2 regions of the Pelomonas dachongensis genome follow, and region 1 is predicted to be linked to the other one. Evidence: predicted binding sites of a transcription regulator. Region 1 holds the regulator's gene; the other holds the start of a gene.
The links. Region 1 encodes NrdR, which represses ribonucleotide reductase genes. Its sites were predicted from a motif close to CACNANATNTNGTG; they were not measured.
Positions count from the first base shown of each region.

Region 1 (8,994 bases):
TCGGATTGACAGCCGGCGCAGCCGGGCAACTGGACCTCCCCTTGATGACCAGGAAGTTCTGGCGCGTCAAAGAGCCGGTCACGTCGACGTAAACGGCAGGGTGCTCCTGGTTGTCGTACGCAGCCACCGAATTGCTGACATAGATGCTCTTGTTGCCGTTGTAGTCGGCGCTGTAGCGGCAGACACGGTAGTCAACATCCGTCGTGCCGATGTTGAAGCCGTTCAACGCCAACTTGCCTGACCAGGTGCTCTTGCCGGTATCGAGGTAGACCACGCAGTCGTAGCTGACGAAGGGCTGCGTGCCGCTCGTCGAGTTGATCGAGTCGTTGAAGCATTCGTAGTTGCCGGGTGGCGTCGCCGTGACGGTCTTCATCACGTAATTGCCTTGCGCGTCCGTCCTGGGTCGGCCGCGCGAATCCAGCTCCGGGGTCTGATAGGCGCCGCCGGTGAACTCCAACCCCAGCTTGATCGCCAAGCCCTCCGGCAGGGTGGGGTTGGGCGGCGTCACGTAAGAGAAGCGCACGATGCCACTGATCAGGTAGCCCACGGTGTTGTTCTTGCAGCTCTCGACGTCTGCGGGCGTCAGCGCCGTGACTGCCGTGCCGGCCGGGATGGCGCATTTGCCGACAACGACACCGGTTGCATTGTTGAAGACCCAGACCACACTGCCCAGGCTGCTCGGCCGGTAAGCGCTGGTCTTGTTGCCCAGGTCTTGGGCGGCCGCCGGGATGACGGGGTGGCGACCTGCCGGCTGACGCCCCCCACCAGGCGGCGGTGCTATGGAAAGGGCGCCGGCAAAGGCGGGGTCGGTGCGCGAGATGATGGAGCTCAGCACCACGGTTTGCGGTGCATCCTGCTGATCGCCGTTCTGGCGGGTCGAGCGATCATTCCAGGTGACCATGACATCGATGGACTTGGCGCGCGGTTCGTCGGCATCCGGGTCCAAGGTCGTGACGGAGCGGCTCACCGTGTAGGTGGCGTTGGAATCTGCGGGTGTGACAGGGGGGGCGTCGATGCTGATGATGTCCTTGACGTAGTCACGCTCCGCGCTGCCCTCCGGCTTCTTGATCAGCGAGAAAGAACGCAGTTTGGCCATCTCGGCCTGGGCCAGCCGCATGGCCTCGCTGCGCTGCTTGCCCAGATCGCCGCTGCGGCGCAGGTTGCCCATCAGCTCCATCAGCGCCACCATGCCGAAGCTCATCACCATCAGCGCGACCAGCGCCTCGATCAGCGTCACGCCGTATTGGCGACGGGCTTGCTGCCGGCCGGGAATGGAGGCTTGCTTCATGCGCCGCATCCTCAGTTCACGTCCTGCCAGCCGCCGGGCACTCGCACATAGCTGCCCAGACGGTTGCGGAGTTGATTGGCCACACCCGGCAGATACAGGATGTCCATCGTGCCTTCGGTAACGGCATTTCCTTCGACCAGGACCGTGCCGTTGATCAGCGAGGTGAGCCCGCTGTTGTTCGTCCAGCTCAGGTTGCCGCGGCTGACCAGCATGCCGGAGAGTTGGAAAGGCCCCGACAGCTGGACATCGCCGTCGGCGACGACCAGCATGGGGTCGCTGTCACTCCCAATGATCTTGTTGCTGCTGAGGGTCAGCCCGCCGTCGATCCATGCCATGCGGACTCCCGCCTTGTAGGCGTCTTCCAGCACGGTGCCGCAGTCGCCGTTGCATGTCAGTTTGCGCAGGGCGGGGTGGTTCTCGTAGCGATCCGCGGTCGCGCCCATGAACATGCGGAAAACGTCGACACCCACTTCGTTCAGCGTCGGGTCCTTCTTGATCAGGGCCAAGGCTGGAGGCGTACCGGGCACGCTCTCCAGGCGGCTTTCCACCAGCCCGTCGATGTTGCCGCCCGCCGTCACCAACAGGCCCGCCGATCCCGGCGACGTGTTGTGCAGGCCCAATCCTGCGCCTGTGGACGTCAGATTGCCCTTGACGACCAGCGGCACCAGCGGCGGTGACCTGACGGCACTGACCAGCGCCAGCATGACGCTCTGCAAGCTCTTGGCTTGATAGCGGGTGGTGTTGGTCTCGGCCCCCCGACAGTCGTCCACGACGCTGGTCGTGCATCCGAGTGCGGTCATGCTGATCGTGCCGGCGCCGTTGGGCACGGGGATGTATGAGAAGTTGACGTCGAAACTGGGCGTCAGTTCGCTGTTGGGCAGCGCCACCGGCACGGTCCGTTTTCCTAGCTCCTGGCAGCGACATTGCCAGCCGTCCTCACCTTTGACACAGCCGGCGGTGAGTAACGTGTAGCTCGTTTGCCGCAATGTCCGGTCCTCGGCGTTGATCGTCAGATACCGGTCGGCAAAGCGCTTGCCACCGCTCGCCACGGGCTTGCAGCTCGCATCGGTGGCCAAGCCGTTCAATTGCGCGAGCGCCCATTCCGTGCCCGCCTCCGAGGCTTCCTGCGCCATGCTGGCGCGGTAGTAGCTGTTGGACATGCGCTGCTCGAACAGCAACCCCCGGTTGGCATAGGCGGCCAGCAGCGCCATGATCAGGAACAACATCATGACGACGACCAGCGTCGCCGCACCCTGCTGGCGGTCAGAAGTGGAGAGCGACACCCTGTTCATGCCGGGCAGGCTCCGATCACCGCATCGGCGCGGATGCGTTCACTGCCGTTGAGGCTGCGCACGACCTGGCGGTCATGCTTGGCACGCCCCTGAAGTTGGAATTCGACATGCCGCACCTGCTGGACGGGACAATTCGCGCCCACGCAGGCGTTGTCGCAGAACTCGGCCAGCGATATGTCCTGCGTCTGGATGTCCACGGAAAAATCCAGGATCTCGACGGTCTCGGGATCGGTGATCGGTTGCCAGTTGTCGCGGCCCTCAATGCGCCCGAGCTTGAGATACAAGGCCTTGGTGTTCTTGTCCCACTTGATGCCGAAATACTCGTTGTCGCGCGGAGCGCCAGACGCGGGATAGTTGCCGCCATCCTTGCGCGCGTAAAGGTACTCGATGGCCCGCATCTGGTCGTTGTCGATATCGGCCACGGCCGCGTAGCGGTTGGCGCTGGCTGCCTGCGCAGGTCGCTGCGCGGGCGTGCCCACGCCTGTGGCGGGTGTCCACAGGCCGTACTGCGCCTGCCCTCGGAAGCCGGCACGCCGCAAATCTTGCTGCAGCAGATCTGCGGCCGCGCGCAGGTCCTGCTGGACCTGCATTTCCAGCATCAACCGCCGGTGTTCCGTGATCTGGTTGACCGCCACGATCGATGCGCCGGCAGCGACGATGAGGCCGATCGTGATGCCCACCATGAGCTCCACGAGCCCTAGGCCACGCTGTGCAGCATGTCTGTCGGTTCGCATCAACCGCATTTGGCAACTCCGCTGATGCTGCCGTCGGGAGAGCAGGTCCGGATGCGATTGGCCGTGTTCAGCTCGACGCGCATCTGCGCACCGGTGCGAGCGCCCTGGACCGTGATCTGCACACCCGTGACATCCAGGTACTGCTGATTTCGCTCGAAGGTCAACTGGTTGGCCTTTTGCGCATGTTTGCCCCATGAAGTGGCAGACGCCTCAAAGCTGACGCCGTCCGAATTCTTGAGCTGAAACACGCGCAGCACGGGGACATTGATGCCCTTGCACATTTCGGCCTGCGGCAGGTAGCAAACGCATTCGTCAGAAGGGTGCTGGATGTTCACCGACGCACAACTGACGGCATCGCTGGGATCTTTCTCCAAATGCACGACCACACTGTCACCGTTGGCGTTGGCCTCTGATCGGGCAAAGCTCAGAAGTCCGGCTAGCTCCTGGGTCACGGCCAAGATGCGGCGCCGCTCGAGCAGCCCCATCAGCGAGGGAATCGCCGCCGCCGTCAGCACGCCGACGATGATCACGACCACCATCACTTCGACCAGTCCCAGCCCGCCGGAGATCCGGGTCTTTGCCGAGCGGTGGGAATGGCGCATGGTGATCAACGGGGCCAGCAGGTCGAGCTGGTGTCGGCGTCGCTCGTGTCTTTGGACACGTAGTGGACGGCACCGCCCTCAACCTTGATGCCCATCTGCGCGCACTTGCTGTCGTACCGCTGAGGGCTGGTGCTGCGGACTTTGGCCAGGACCAGGTAGCCGGTGACCAAGGTGGCGGGCTCGCCGACCCCTTCGATGGACAGGTCGTAGTGATCTGCCACGTCACCGTTGCCCATACCCAGATCGCTCAGCGCCGCCGCGAAGCTGTTGCGGTTGCTGCGATAGCGCTCCTGCGCCTGGCTGACAGCGGTCAGCAGTTTCACGGCGTCAGCCCGCCGGCTGCGTTGCACATGCGACGTGTAGGCCGGGTAGGCAACGGCCGCCAGGATGCCGACGATGACCACCACCACCATCAACTCAATCAACGTGAATCCTGGGACGCGCCGGCGCGTTGATTTCTGCATGCTGGCATTCTCTGCATAGGGATTACGGGCGCTTACCAAACACAACCGTTCATCTGTCACGAACGGCCGCTGGTCGGCGCCCACCCTGATTGAGGGATGCGAATTCTGGCGCAGCGCGGCAAGCCGCCCAGCTGATCGCCGCAAGCGCAGCTGCGTACACGGCCCGTGATCGCCACCCCGTGGCGGACGGCCGCGCCGCTGTTCAGCTTCAGCTTGATGTTGACGGTTTGGGTCACCAGCCCCTGGCGCTGCTGGAGTTTCAGCGTCTCGGCGTTGCTGCGCAGGGTCACGGGCAGGCATTGCGGCAGCCATACGGCCTTGACGACGGGCCTCTCAGCCGGGCTGCAGTAGGACTGGCCACCGCTGCAGTCGTAGTCGTTGCGCGTGCCGGTGTGCGGCACACTGCAGGCGTTGGCGCCCTTGCGGCTGATGCGGAAGAACACAGATTCAGCAGCGCGCAAGGCTTCGCTGCGCGCCAGGCGCAGGTCGGTTCCCAGGGTCGGCGCAGCGTCTTTCCCTCCGAAGGCGGACCGGCGGGGGGGTCGGGGGACTCCCGTGACTCGCCCTCAAGGGGGATAAGGTTGTCCCGCGGTTAGATCTCGCGGATCAGCTGCCGGAACTCGTCCACGTCCTCGAAGCTGCGATAGACCGACGCGAAGCGCACGTAGGCTACCTTGTCGATGCGCTTGAGTTCACGCATGACCAGCTCGCCCAGCCGGGTGGACGCGATCTCGCGCGCGCCGCTGGCCAGCAGCTTTTCCTCGATGCGGTTCAGCGCCGCGTCGATCTGCTCGACGCTGACGGGCCGCTTGCGCAACGCCAGCTGCATGGAGGCACGCAGCTTGGCGGAATCGAAATCGGCGCGCCGCCCGTCCTTCTTGACGACCGACGGCATGGCGATGTCCGCCCGCTCGTACGTCGTGAAGCGCTTGTCGCAGGACAGGCAGCGGCGCCGGCGCCGGACGACGTCTCCCTCATCCGACTCCCGGGTCTCTGAGACCTGGGTTTCGGTGTGAGAGCAGAACGGGCAGCGCATCGGGTGCGGTTAACCGCGGTACACGGGGAAAGCGGACGTCAGTGCGGCGACCTTCTCGCGCACGGCGGCGAGGTTGGCCTCGTCGTGCGGCTTGTCTAGCACGTCGGCGATCAGGTGGGCTGTGGCGCGCACCTGTTCTTCCTTGAAGCCGCGCGTCGTCATGGCCGGCGTGCCCAGGCGGATACCGCTGGTCACCATCGGCTTTTGCGGGTCGTTGGGGATGCCGTTCTTGTTGCAGGTCATGTGGGCGGCGCCCAGGATGGCCTCGGCTTCCTTGCCGGTCAGATTCTTGGGGCGCAGGTCCACGAGCATCACGTGGCTTTCCGTGCCGCCGGAGACGATGCGCAGGCCGCGCTCGATCAGTGTCTCGGCCAGCACCTTGGCGTTCTTGACGACCTGTTCCTGGTAGGCCTTGAACTCGGGGCTCAAAGCTTCCTTGAAAGCCACCGCCTTGCCGGCGATGACGTGCATCAGTGGGCCGCCCTGGATGCCGGGGAAGATCGCCGAGTTGATCTTCTTGGCAATGGCTTCGTCGTTCGTCAGGATGATGCCACCGCGCGGGCCGCGCAGGCTCTTGTGCGTGGTGGACGTGACGACGTCGGCATGCGGCAGCGGGTTCGGGTAGACGCCCGCAGCGATCAGGCCGGCGTAGTGGGCCATGTCGACCATGAAATAGGCGCCGATCTCCTTGGCGATCTTGCCGAAGCGCTCGAAGTCGATGCGCAGCGAGTAGGCTGACGCGCCCGCGATGATGAGCTTGGGCTTCTTCTCGCGGGCCAGCGCTTCCATCGCGTCGTAGTCGATGGCTTCGTTCGCGTCCAAGCCGTAGCTGATGACGTTGAACCACTTGCCGCTCATGTTCAGCGGCATGCCGTGGGTCAGGTGTCCGCCTTCGGCCAGGCTCATGCCCATGATGGTGTCGCCGGGCTGCAGCAGCGCGAAGAACACACCCTGGTTGGCCTGTGAGCCGCTGTTGGGCTGCACATTGGCGAACTCGGCACCGAAGAGCTGCTTCAGGCGGTCGATGGCGAGTTGCTCTGCCACGTCCACGTACTCGCAGCCGCCGTAGTAGCGCTTGCCGGGGTAGCCTTCGGCGTACTTGTTGGTCAGCTGGCTGCCCTGGGCTTCCATGACGGCCGGCGACGTGTAGTTCTCGCTGGCGATCAGCTCGATGTGGTCTTCCTGGCGGCGAGTCTCGTTCTGGACGGCTGTCCAGAGCTCGGGGTCGACCAGGGCGAGGGTGGAGGTGGTGCGGTCAAACATGGCAGTGTTTCCGAAGGTCAGGCGGTGAATCCCAGGCGCTCACGAGCGGGCGTGGCGACGAACTGGGCTGCCCAGGCGAACGGCTGATAGCGGTTGTCGTTCGAATGAAGACAGTCGCCTCACGCTCCCCGGTGGTGGCCCACCTCGGGTCAGCTTGTGACCCTGATCGCCAGTCGCGTGAGCGGCAAGTGTAGTTCAGCGCAGCAGGGCGACCTGGGCGGAATCGTCCCCCAGCGGGGCCGACGCGGCTTCGCGCATCGGCGAGGGTCGCACCGTCGCCGTCGCGTTGGCCGGCACGCTGCGGCCGGAGACGACCGCCTTCAGCAGGTCGTGCTCGCCCAGAACCCGGCCGGCATAGCCGGTGTCGTCGGCCAGGTTGGCGGCGCCCACGTAGTAGCGCAGGCCTTCCTCCAGGCCGCCGGCGCGCTGGATGCATTCCTTCAGCACCTGCACGCCTACCCGCAGGTTGGTCACCGGATCGAATGCAGCGTGCGTACCGCCAAAAGCCTCGTACTTGTCGTCGTGCACGCGCGTCATCACCTGCATCAGGCCTTGCGCGCCCACGGGGCTCTGGGCGAACGGGTTGAAGCCGGATTCGATGGCCATGATGGCCAGGATCAGCGTGGGCTCGACCTTGGCGCGCTGGCCGACGGCCCATGCTTCCTGAACCAGCCGGCTGACAGGCTCCGGGGCCACGCGGTATCGACGGGCGAGCCAATGTGCCACGGCGGCTTGCTGGCGGCTCAGCTCGCGTGGATCGGCCGCGGTAGCGCGGGTGATGGCGTCCGGCTCGGCGGCGGCAAACAGCGTGTTGCCCTCGGCTTCGGCACGCGCCTCCTGGCGGGCGTTCAGCCAGCCCAGCGTGGCGGATTCCAGCTTCTCGCGCAGCCCGGCCTGGCTGGAAAACACCAGCAGCACGGCCACAACGGCCAGCCCGACCAGAGCCAGCGTGTTGTGGCTGACCACGAGCAGGCCGTTGCCGATGTCCTTCACGAACAGCGACGCCGAATTCCGCGTGAGGCGAACCAGGCTGAGTAGGTCTTGACGTGTCGTCATGCGACTCCCTTGTGTCGCGCTCTGCCGCAGGCTGCTGCCGACAGCGGCAGTCTGTGGAGGGCGACGGTGATAATTTCACGGCCAGCTGGCGTTTCGCGGCGCATTGCGCGCCTGTCGAGCCGGCCGGATGGGTTCAGTAGAAACCCGGAACCTGCGAATTTTACGGGTCGAAGATAACCAGTCAAGGTTGTTTGACTCAATCAAAACTACTTTTGGTTATGAAATACACCGACCTGCGCGACTTCATGGCGGGCCTTGAAGGCCTGGGCGAACTCAAGCGCGTGCGTGAAAAAGTCTCGCCCGTGCTGGAGATCACGGCCCTCAGCGACCGCGTGCTGAGAGCCGGAGGACCGGCCTTGCTGTTCGAGAACCCGTCGGGGTTCACGACGCCAGCGCTGACCAATCTTTTCGGGACAACGCGCCGCGTCGCACTCGGCATGGGCGCTGAGTCTCTGGCCGATTTGAGGGATGTCGGCCGGGTGCTCGCCAGCCTCAAGGAACCCGATCCGCCCAAGGGCTTGAAGGACGCTGGCAAGCTGCTGCAGATGGCCAAGGCGTTGTGGGACATGAAGCCAGCCGTACAACGTCGTGCCGCGTGCCAGGAGGAGATCCTGGAAGGCAGCGACGTCGACCTCGGTCGACTGCCGGTTCAGACCTGCTGGCCGGGCGACGTGGCCCCCCTGATCACGTGGGGTCTCGTCATCACGCGCGGCCCGACCCGCACCCGGCAGAACCTGGGCATCTACCGCCAGCAGGTCATTGGCAAGCGCCAGGTCATCATGCGCTGGCTGGCGCACCGCGGCGGTGCGCTGGATTTCCGCGACCATGCGTTGGCACATCCCGGACAGGCATTTCCCATCGCCGTGGCGCTGGGGGCCGACCCGGCCACCATCCTGGGTGCCGTGACACCGGTGCCGGATTCGTTGTCCGAGTACCAATTCGCCGGCCTGCTGCGTGGCTCGCGCACCGAGCTGGTCAACACCGGTGTCGGCCGAGAGGGAGCGCCTTTACAGGCGCCCGCATCGGCAGAAATCGTGCTGGAAGGGCACATTCCGCCCGCCGAGCCCGGCTATACCGGCGTCAGTGAAGCCGGTATACCCCTGAAAGAGAAGGGCGGCTACCTGCATGCGCTGGAAGGCCCCTATGGCGACCACACGGGGTATTACAACGAGCAGGATTGGTTCCCGGTCTTCGAGGTCACGCGGCTCACGCAGCGCCGCAACCCCATCTACCACTCCACCTACACCGGCAAGCCGCCC
Region 1 is NZ_JBIGHY010000002.1:193,428-202,421, reverse strand. Features, by position in the region: gene ACG02S_RS05605 (prepilin-type N-terminal cleavage/methylation domain-containing protein) at 1-1,288, opposite strand, end outside; gene ACG02S_RS05600 (hypothetical protein) at 1,300-2,499, opposite strand; gene ACG02S_RS05595 (PilW family protein) at 2,577-3,314, opposite strand; gene ACG02S_RS05590 (pilus assembly FimT family protein) at 3,314-3,916, opposite strand; gene ACG02S_RS05585 (type IV pilin protein) at 3,922-4,380, opposite strand; gene ACG02S_RS05580 (hypothetical protein) at 4,437-4,841, opposite strand; gene nrdR (transcriptional regulator NrdR) at 4,973-5,416, opposite strand; gene glyA (serine hydroxymethyltransferase) at 5,426-6,679, opposite strand; ZMP/ZTP riboswitch at 6,742-6,866, opposite strand; gene ACG02S_RS05565 (lytic transglycosylase domain-containing protein) at 6,875-7,735, opposite strand; gene ubiD (4-hydroxy-3-polyprenylbenzoate decarboxylase) at 7,954-8,994, shown strand, end outside.

Region 2 (8,994 bases), on a different contig from region 1:
GTCCAGTGCGGCCAGCGCGATGTCGCGCGGCTTCTGGCCGGGGTCGGATGGGAACCACTCGCCGCCGGCCTGCTTGGTCACCGTCTTCAACTGCTCGATGGCGGCCGGGCGGTAGACGTCGGCGGAGACCGTCAGCACCTTCTTCTTGCGCTTATCGATCAGGTGCTTGGTCAGCTTGGCGGTCGTGGTCGTCTTGCCGGCGCCTTGCAAGCCGGCCATGAGGATGACGGCGGGCGGCTGGGCGGCCAGGTTGATGTCGGCCACACCCTCGCCCATGGTGGCGGCGAGTTCCTTGTGGACGACCGAGACCAGCACCTGGCCCGGGTTCAGCGACCCGACGACCTCCTGGCCTAGCGCCTTGTCCTTCACGCGGGCGATGAAGTCGCGCACCACGGGCAGGGCCACGTCCGCTTCGAGCAGAGCCATGCGCACCTCGCGCAGCATGTCCTGGACGTTGCTCTCGGTGATGCGGGCCTGGCCGCGCATCGTCTTGACGAGGCGACTCAGGCGGTCGGTGAGGTTGGATGCCATGGGTTTCGGAGGGGCCGGGTCGCCAGAACGGCGTGAGGCCAAAAGTACACTGCGTGCCATGAGTTTATCGCCCGCCCCCCTCGGAGACGCCGTTGCCTTTGCTGGCAGCCCCGGGCCGAGCGTGGCGCTCGCGGTGGCCAGCGGGCTGGCGCTGCTGGGCTATGTGTGGGTGGGCCTGTTGCGCGCCCGCGCGTCCGAGGGCGATGCCATCGTGCGCCGCCCGCTGCGCTCCGTGCCGCCGATGGCGCTGGCCTGGACTGCGCATTTCATCGCGCTGTTCATCGACATCAGTGGCTATGGCCTGGCCACGCCTGGCGCGCGCTTCGGCTTTGCGCCGGCGCTGTCGATGACGGCCTGGCTGGTGCTGACCGTCTATCTGATCGAAAGCCGCTTCCTGCCACTGCACAGCGTGCGCCGCGTGCTGGCCTGGCTGGCGGCGGTGGCCGTGCTGCTGGCCTGGAGTTTTCCCGGCGAGAGCCGGCCACAGGCGGCCTCGCCCTGGGCGCCGCTGCACTGGGTGCTGGGTCTAGCGTCCTACGGCCTGTTCGGCGTGGCCGTGCTGCATGCGGCCCTGATGAACCGTGCCGAGCTGCAGCTGCGCCGCAAGCAGTCCACGCCCGGCGGGTTGCCGCTGCTGCAGCTGGAGCGGCTGACCTTCAATTTCGTCGCGGCCGGCGTGGGCGTGCTGTCGCTTGCCATCGTGCTGGGGTGGTGGTTCACGCCGCACTGGAAGTGGGATCACAAGAACCTGCTGGCGGTGCTGGGCTGGCTGGTGCTGGCCGGGCTGCTGGTGGGCCGGCGCATCTACGGCTGGCGCGGCCGGCGCGCGACACGCTGGCTGTACGCCGGCGCTGCGCTGTTGCTGCTGTCCTATGCCGGGTCGCGCTTCGTGCTGGAAGTAGTGCTGCAGCGGGGAGCTGGCGCATGAAGTACGTGCTGCTGCTGGCGGTGCTCGCAATTCTCTTCTTCGTGCTGGGCGCCAAGCGCGCCAGGGGCGCGAAGGAGCGTGAGCCCGAGGCCCGCAGGCCCGCCGAACCGGCGCGGCCGAAGGCGATGCTTAGCTGTGCCGAATGCGGCATGCACCTGCCGGCCGACGAGACGCTGCCGGGCAAGGGCGGCGTGTTCTGCAGCGCGGCGCACCGGGCCAGCTTCGAGTCCCGCCAGGGGCCTGCTTGAGCCCGGACTCGACGCTGAACTCCCAGCTCGATCCGGCCTCCGGGCGCGACAGCTGGTTCGTCGAGTCGGCGCCGGCGGAGCATGCTGACAGCAGCACGACCTTCGAGCGGCTTTACCGCGCCTTTCTCGCGGCCCGGGCCGCGCTGGGCCTGGCGCTGATCGCGGCCCAGTTGGTGGCCGCTGCGCTGGGCACGCCGCCGGCCTCGTCGACGCTGACGCTGAGCGCGTCGTATGCGTTCGCGGCCGTGGCGTTGTGGTTGTTGCCGCCGCTGCGCCGCGGCGTGACGGCGCGCAGCATGGCGCGTGTCAGCAGCCCGCACTGGTGGGCTGCCATCGGCGTGGACCTGGTGCTGTTCGGCGTGCTGCAGGCGTTGGACCCGAGCGGCGTGAACTACGGCGCGCTGTTCGTCATGCCGGTGCTGATGGCGGCGGTGCTGAGCCCGCGCTTGCTGGCGCTGGCGACGGCGGCGGTGGCGACGCTGGCGCTGTTGGCGGCGTCGAGCTGGTCGCTGCTGCTGCTCGGCGTGGATGTTGGCCTGAAGACGACGCAGGCCGGGCTGGTGGGCGGCGGCCTGTTCGCCGTCAGCCTGCTGGCCGGCGAGCTGAGCGCGCGGCTGGCCCGCGAGGAACGGGCCGCGCGCGGCAGCCTGGCGCTGGCCCGCCAGCAGGAGCAGCTGAACCGCCTGGTCATCGACGAGATGCAGGAAGGCGTGCTGGTGGTAGACCGCCGTGGCCGCGTGCGCGCCAGCAACCCGGCGTCGCGAACCTTGCTGGGCGCGGATGGCGGTGAGTTGAGCTGGCAACTGCGTGGCCGGCCCGACTGGCAGCCGCTGGCGCTGGCGCTGGAGGAGGCCTACGCCGGCGGCCGCGGTGCCGAGCTGGACGTGGCGCTGCCGCTGCCTGGCGGCATCAGCCGAAGCCTGCGCCTGCGGCTGCGCTTCACCCGCCAGCGTGAGGGCAGCGAGGAGCTATGCGTGATGTTCGTGGAGGACAACCGCGAGCTGCTGGCTCGCACGCGCCAGGAGAAGCTGGCCGCGATGGGCCGCGTGTCGGCCGGCATCGCGCACGAGATCCGCAACCCGCTGGCGGCGATTGCCCAGGCCAATGCGCTGATCGCCGAGGACGTGGCGGGCATGCGCGCCGAGGAGCTGACGCGGATGGTGGCGTCCAACGTGCAGCGGCTCAAGCGCCTTGTGGACGACGTGACCGAGGTGGCGCCCGGCGTGCAGCCCGACACGCTGGCGCTGGACGCCAGCGCGCTGGTGCACGAAACCTGCGTGGACTGGGCGCTGGTCAACGGCATCGAGGCCGGTCCGCAGAGCCGCTTCAGGCTGCAGGTGGCCGCGCCCGATTTGGTCGCGCTGTTCGACGCCGAGCACCTGCGCCGCATCCTGGTCAACCTGCTGGACAACGCGCTGCGGCACGCGCAGGACGGGCCCGACACGGTTGGCGTGCGGCTGGCGCGCCAGGGCGATGCGCTGGAGCTGACGGTGCGCAGCGCCGGCCTGCCGGTGGCGCCCGAGGTCGAGCGCCACCTGTTCGAGCCGTTCTTCTCGACGCGCAGCCGTGGCACGGGGCTGGGCCTCTATATTTGCCGTGAGCTGTGCGAGCGCCACGGCGCGCGCATCGATTTCCGCCGCGCCAGCGATGCGGCGGCCAACGAGTTCTGCGTGCGTCTGCGCATGCCCGGCATCTGACCCCGCCCGAGATGAGCAAATCCCCCACCGAGCGCCTGCTGGTCATCGACGACGAGCCGGACCTGCGCACGCTCTACGAGCTGACCCTGATGCGCGAGGGCTACGAGATCGACAGTGCCGGCTCCGTGGCCGAGGCGCTGGAGCATCTGCAGGGGCGCAGTTATGGCGCCGTCATCACCGACATGAAGCTGCCCGACGGGTCGGGTCTCGCGGTGCTGCGCTGGCTGGAGCAGGCGGCGCGACCGGAGCGGGCGATCGTCATCACGGCCTTTGGTTCCGCCGAGAACGCGGTGGAGGCTTTGAAGGCCGGCGCGTTTGATTACCTGACCAAGCCGGTCGACCTGCGCCAGTTCCGCCAGGTGGTCGGTTCCGCGCTGGGCCGCCAGCCAGCGAGCAGGGCGCCCGAGCCGCAGGCGCGTGCGGCGGCCAGCGTCGTGGCGGCGGTGGCCGCGACAGCGTTGCGCCTGGTGGGTGAGTCGCCCGCCATCCGCGCGGTGCGCGCGCTGATCGACAAGGTCGCGCGCAGCATGGCGCCGGTGCTGGTGCACGGCGAGTCGGGCACCGGCAAGGAGTTGGTGGCGCGCGCCATCCACGACCACGGCACGCGCGCCAGCCAGCGTTTCGTCGCCGTGAACTGCGGCGCCATTCCCGAGAACCTGTTGGAGGCCGAGTTCTTTGGCTACCGCAAGGGCGCGTTCACCGGCGCGAACGAAGACCGGGAGGGATTCTTCCAGGCGGCCGACGGCGGCACGCTGTTCCTCGACGAGATCGGCGACCTGCCGCTGGCGATGCAGAGCAAGCTGCTGCGCGTGATCCAGGAGCGCTCGGTGCGCCCGGTCGGCGCGACGGCCGAGACGCCGATCAACGTGCGCATCCTCAGCGCCACGCACAAGGATTTGAGCGCGGAGGTCGCGGCGGGGCGCTTCCGGCAGGATTTGTTCTACCGGCTCAATGTCATCCAGATCCGCGTGCCGCCGCTGCGCGAGCGGCTGGAGGATCTGGGTCTGATCAGCGACCGCGTGCTCGCCCGCATCGCGCAAGACGCCGGCGTGTCGCCCACGCCGCGACTGACGCCCGGCGCGCTGCAGACGCTGTCGCGCTATGCCTTCCCCGGCAATGTGCGTGAGCTGGAGAACCTGCTGCACCGCGCGCTGGCGCTGGCCGGCGGTGAATGGATAGGCGCCGAGGACCTGGGGCTGCCCGACACGCTGCTGGACGATGGCGGCAGCGTGTCGCAGTTCGGCACGCTGGAAACGGCGGACGAGGCGCCAGGTCCGGGGGCGTCGGTCGTCGAAGGGCTGTCGTTGCCCGAGCAGCTACCTGACGACCTGGCGCTCTATCTCGACGAGGTCGAGCGCGCCATCCTGTTGCGGGCGCTGGAGCAGCACCGCTTCAACCGCACGGCGGCGGCGGCGAGCCTGGGGCTGTCGCTGCGGCAGATCCGCTACCGCATGGCACGGCTGGCGATTGCAGACCCGGCGCCCGGCGCGCCACGCTGAGGCTCGGCCTCGGGATTTGCCCTGCTTGAATCCCGCGCGCAGCGCGCTGCGGTCACCGACGCCGCCGCGCAAACCCAGCAACGGTGCGGGCTGGCGCGGCCTTCCGGCGCGCTGCCCAATGCTCATGCGGGTTGCGGTGCGCGTGACCCGTGTTGATCGGGCTCGGCGCCGGAATGGCCGTTTTCTAGGGGGTGCGAGTCACGGGTTTTCACACTATCTGTAGTGCTTGAGGGGGCGGGGTGCCACATATATAGTGTTCTCTCGTGTTATTCTGCCGACCCAGTCGATACCCCATGAACCCCTCCCTGGAAGCGCTGTTTGACGTGGCTTGCTGCCAGTTGCGTCACCCCCAGCGACACCCCAGCGAGCCGCGCCGCGAAGCCGGCCTCGTCATGGTGAGACCGGGACGCGATTCCGCTTTGGAAACCGCGTGGTCCCCGTTTGAAACCCCTCACGATGCGCTGACCCTCCGCCGCCAGGTCGGAGTCGCGCATCGCATTGCAGTCTCTCGATAAAGGATTCCGTCATGCAACAAACCGTCTCCGGCCAGGCACCCGCCACCGCCGCACCGGTCGCGTTTGAATCCGGCGCGCCCACCACCAAGGTTGCCCAGCCGTCGCCGTCGACCTACCAGGCTTACCAGATCCTGCGCCGCAACGGCGCCGTGGTCTCGTTCGAGCCGAGCAAGATCGCCGTGGCGTTGATGAAGGCGTTCCTGGCGGTGCACGGCACGAGCGGTGCGGCTTCGGCCAGCGTGCGCGAGACGGTCGAGCAGCTGACGCAGAACGTCGTGCGTGCGCTGCTGCGCTCGCGCCCGAGCGGCGGCACCTTCCACATCGAGGATGTGCAGGACCAGGTCGAGCTGGGCCTGATGCGCAGCGGTCAGCATGACGTGGCCCGCGCCTACGTGCTGTACCGCGAGCGCCGTGCGCAGGAACGCGCGTCGCAGGGGGAAGCCGCGCGTGTGGCCGAGCCGTCGCTGATGGTCATCGACGGTGGCGAGCGCCGCCCGCTGGACCTGGGCCAGCTGAAGTCGCTGATCGCCTCGGCCTGCGAGAACCTCGGCGCCGACGTGAAGCCGGATCCCGTGCTGGCCGAGACCCAGCGCAACCTGTACGACGGCGTGCCCATCGACGAGGTCTACAAGGCTGCCATCCTGGCCGCGCGCACGCTGATCGAGAAGGACCCCGGCTACAGCCGCGCCACGGCCCGGCTGCTGCTGCACACCATCCGCCGCGAGATCATCGGTGGCGAGGTCATGCAGTCTGAAATGCAGACGCGCTACGCCGAGTACTTCCCCGGCTACATCAAGAAGGGCATCGCGGCCGAGCTGCTGGACGAGAAGCTGGGCCAGTTCGACCTGGTCCGCCTCGGCGCCGCGCTGAAGGCCGAACGCGACCTGCAGTTCGACTACCTCGGCCTGCAGACGCTGTATGACCGCTACTTCCTGCACATCGAAGACACCCGCATCGAGATGCCGCAGGCGTTCTTCATGCGAGTGGCCATGGGCCTGGCGCTGGGCGAGATCGACCGCGAGGCGCGCGCCATCGAGTTCTACGAAGTGCTGTCCAGCTTCGACTTCATGTCCAGCACGCCGACGCTGTTCAACGCCGGCACGCGCCGCTCGCAGCTGTCCAGCTGCTACCTGACGACGGTCAGCGACGACCTGGACGGCATCTACGAGGCGCTGAAGGAAAACGCGCTGCTGAGCAAGTTCGCCGGCGGCCTGGGCAACGATTGGACGCCGGTGCGTGCGCTGGGCTCACACATCAAGGGCACCAACGGCAAGAGCCAAGGCGTCGTGCCCTTCCTGAAGGTCGTCAACGACACGGCCGTGGCCGTGAACCAGGGTGGCAAGCGCAAGGGCGCCGTCTGCGCCTACCTGGAAACCTGGCACCTGGACATCGAAGAGTTCTTGGACCTGCGCAAGAACACCGGCGACGACCGCCGCCGCACGCACGACATGAACACCGCGAACTGGATTCCCGACCTGTTCATGCGCCGTGTGCTGGAAGGCGGCGACTGGACGCTGTTCAGCCCGTCCACCTGCCCGGACCTGCACGACAAGTTCGGCAAGGCTTTCGAGGAAGCCTATGTGGGTTATGAGCGCAAGGCGGATCGCGGCGAGCTGAAGCTATTCAAGCGCATGCCCGCCAAGGACCTGTGGCGCAAGATGCTGTCGATGCTGTTCGAGACGGGCCACCCCTGGATCACGTTCAAGGACGCCTGCAACGTGCGCAGTCCGCAGCAGCACGTCGGCGTGGTGCACTCGTCCAACCTGTGCACCGAGATCACGCTGAACACCAACGACAGCGAGATCGCCGTCTGCAATCTGGGCTCGGTCAACCTGGCTCAGCACATCAAGGATGGCGAGATCGACCAGGTCAAGCTGAAGAGGACCACGCGCACCGCGATGCGGATGCTCGACAACGTCATCGACATCAACTACTACGCCGTCAAGAAGGCGCGTGACTCCAACCTGCGCCACCGCCCGGTGGGCCTGGGCATCATGGGCTTCCAGGACGCGCTGTACCAGCTGCGCACGCCGTATGCGTCGCAGGCTGCTGTCGAGTTCGCCGACCGCTCGATGGAGGCCGTCTGCTACCACGCCTACTGGGCCTCGACCGAACTGGCCGAAGAGCGTGGCCGCTATTCCTCGTACAAGGGCTCGCTGTGGGATCGCGGCATCCTGCCGATCGATTCGCTGGATCTGCTTGCCGAAGCCCGCGGTGGCTATGTCGACGTGGACCGCTCGACGACGCTGGACTGGGACGCGCTGCGCGGGCGCATCGCCGCGCACGGCATGCGCAACAGCAACTGCGTCGCCATCGCCCCGACCGCGACCATCTCCAACATCATCGGCGTGGACGCGTCCATCGAGCCCTGCTTCGGCAACCTGTCGGTCAAGTCCAACCTGTCCGGCGAGTTCACCGTCATCAACGAATCCCTGGTGCGTGACCTGAAGGCGCTGGGCCTGTGGGACGACGTGATGGTCATGGACCTCAAGCACTTCGACGGTTCGCTGCGCCGCATCGACCGCGTGCCCGAGGACATCAAGGCGCTGTATGCGACCGCCTTCGAGGTGGATACGTCGTGGCTGATCGAAGCCGGCGCGCGCCGCCAGAAGTGGATCGACCAGGCGCAGAGCCTGAACATCTACATGGCCGGTGCGTCGGGCAAGAAGCTGGACGAGACCTACAAGCTCGCATGGCAGCGCGGCCTGAAGACGACCTACTACCTGCGCACCATCAGCGCGACGCAGGCGGAGAAGAGCACGGTCACGCGCTCTGGCCAGCTGAACGCGGTGTCGTCCGGCGTTGCGCCGGTGATGGCTGCACCGGCTGCGCCTGTCGCTGCCGTGGAGCCCGAACTTCCGGCCACCGACATGAAGTTCTGCGCCATCGACGACCCCGGTTGCGAGGCCTGCCAGTAAATGAAGCAGCAGCGCGCACTTGTATAGACAAGTGCGCGCTGCTTGTTTTCGATGCCCTCGCGCAACAAAGTTCGCGCGATTGATGCAAATAGCAGTGGCGGGTTCTTGTTGAACCCCGCAAGCACTGCCGATAATTCGAAGCGATAGGAAGCACACCATGCTGGATTGGGACGAAGACCTGAAGTCCACTGATACCCAAGCCGCGAACACTCTCGCGGCCCTGCCATCGACATCACTTTCGGCGACGTCTGCTTCGGTGTCTGTGCGCGAAGCTGCCAGCGTCTCCATTCCTGCGCCCCAGTTGTCTGGCGAAGCCACCACGGCACGTCGCGTGAAGGCGGCCGACAAGCGCATCATCAACGGCCAGACCGACGTCAATCAGCTGGTGCCGTTCAAGTACAAGTGGGCGTGGGAGAAGTACCTCGCCACCTGCGCCAACCACTGGATGCCGCAGGAAGTGAACATGAGCCGCGACATCGCGCTCTGGAAAGATCCCAACGGCCTGACCGACGACGAGCGCCGCATCATCAAGCGCAACCTCGGCTTCTTCGTCACTGCCGACTCGCTGGCCGCCAACAACATCGTGCTGGGCACCTACCGCCACATCACGGCGCCCGAGGCCCGCCAGTTCCTGCTGCGCCAGGCCTTCGAGGAGGCG
Region 2 is NZ_JBIGHY010000001.1:998,605-1,007,598, forward strand. Features, by position in the region: gene ffh (signal recognition particle protein) at 1-531, opposite strand, end outside; gene ACG02S_RS04620 (cytochrome C assembly family protein) at 590-1,459, shown strand; gene ACG02S_RS04625 (PP0621 family protein) at 1,456-1,707, shown strand; gene ACG02S_RS04630 (sensor histidine kinase) at 1,704-3,404, shown strand; gene ACG02S_RS04635 (sigma-54-dependent transcriptional regulator) at 3,416-4,903, shown strand; gene ACG02S_RS04640 (ribonucleoside-diphosphate reductase subunit alpha) at 5,430-8,336, shown strand; gene ACG02S_RS04645 (ribonucleotide-diphosphate reductase subunit beta) at 8,494-8,994, shown strand, end outside.
Region 2: the regulator NrdR is predicted to act here: its motif matches at 5,146-5,159, upstream of ACG02S_RS04640 (ribonucleoside-diphosphate reductase subunit alpha).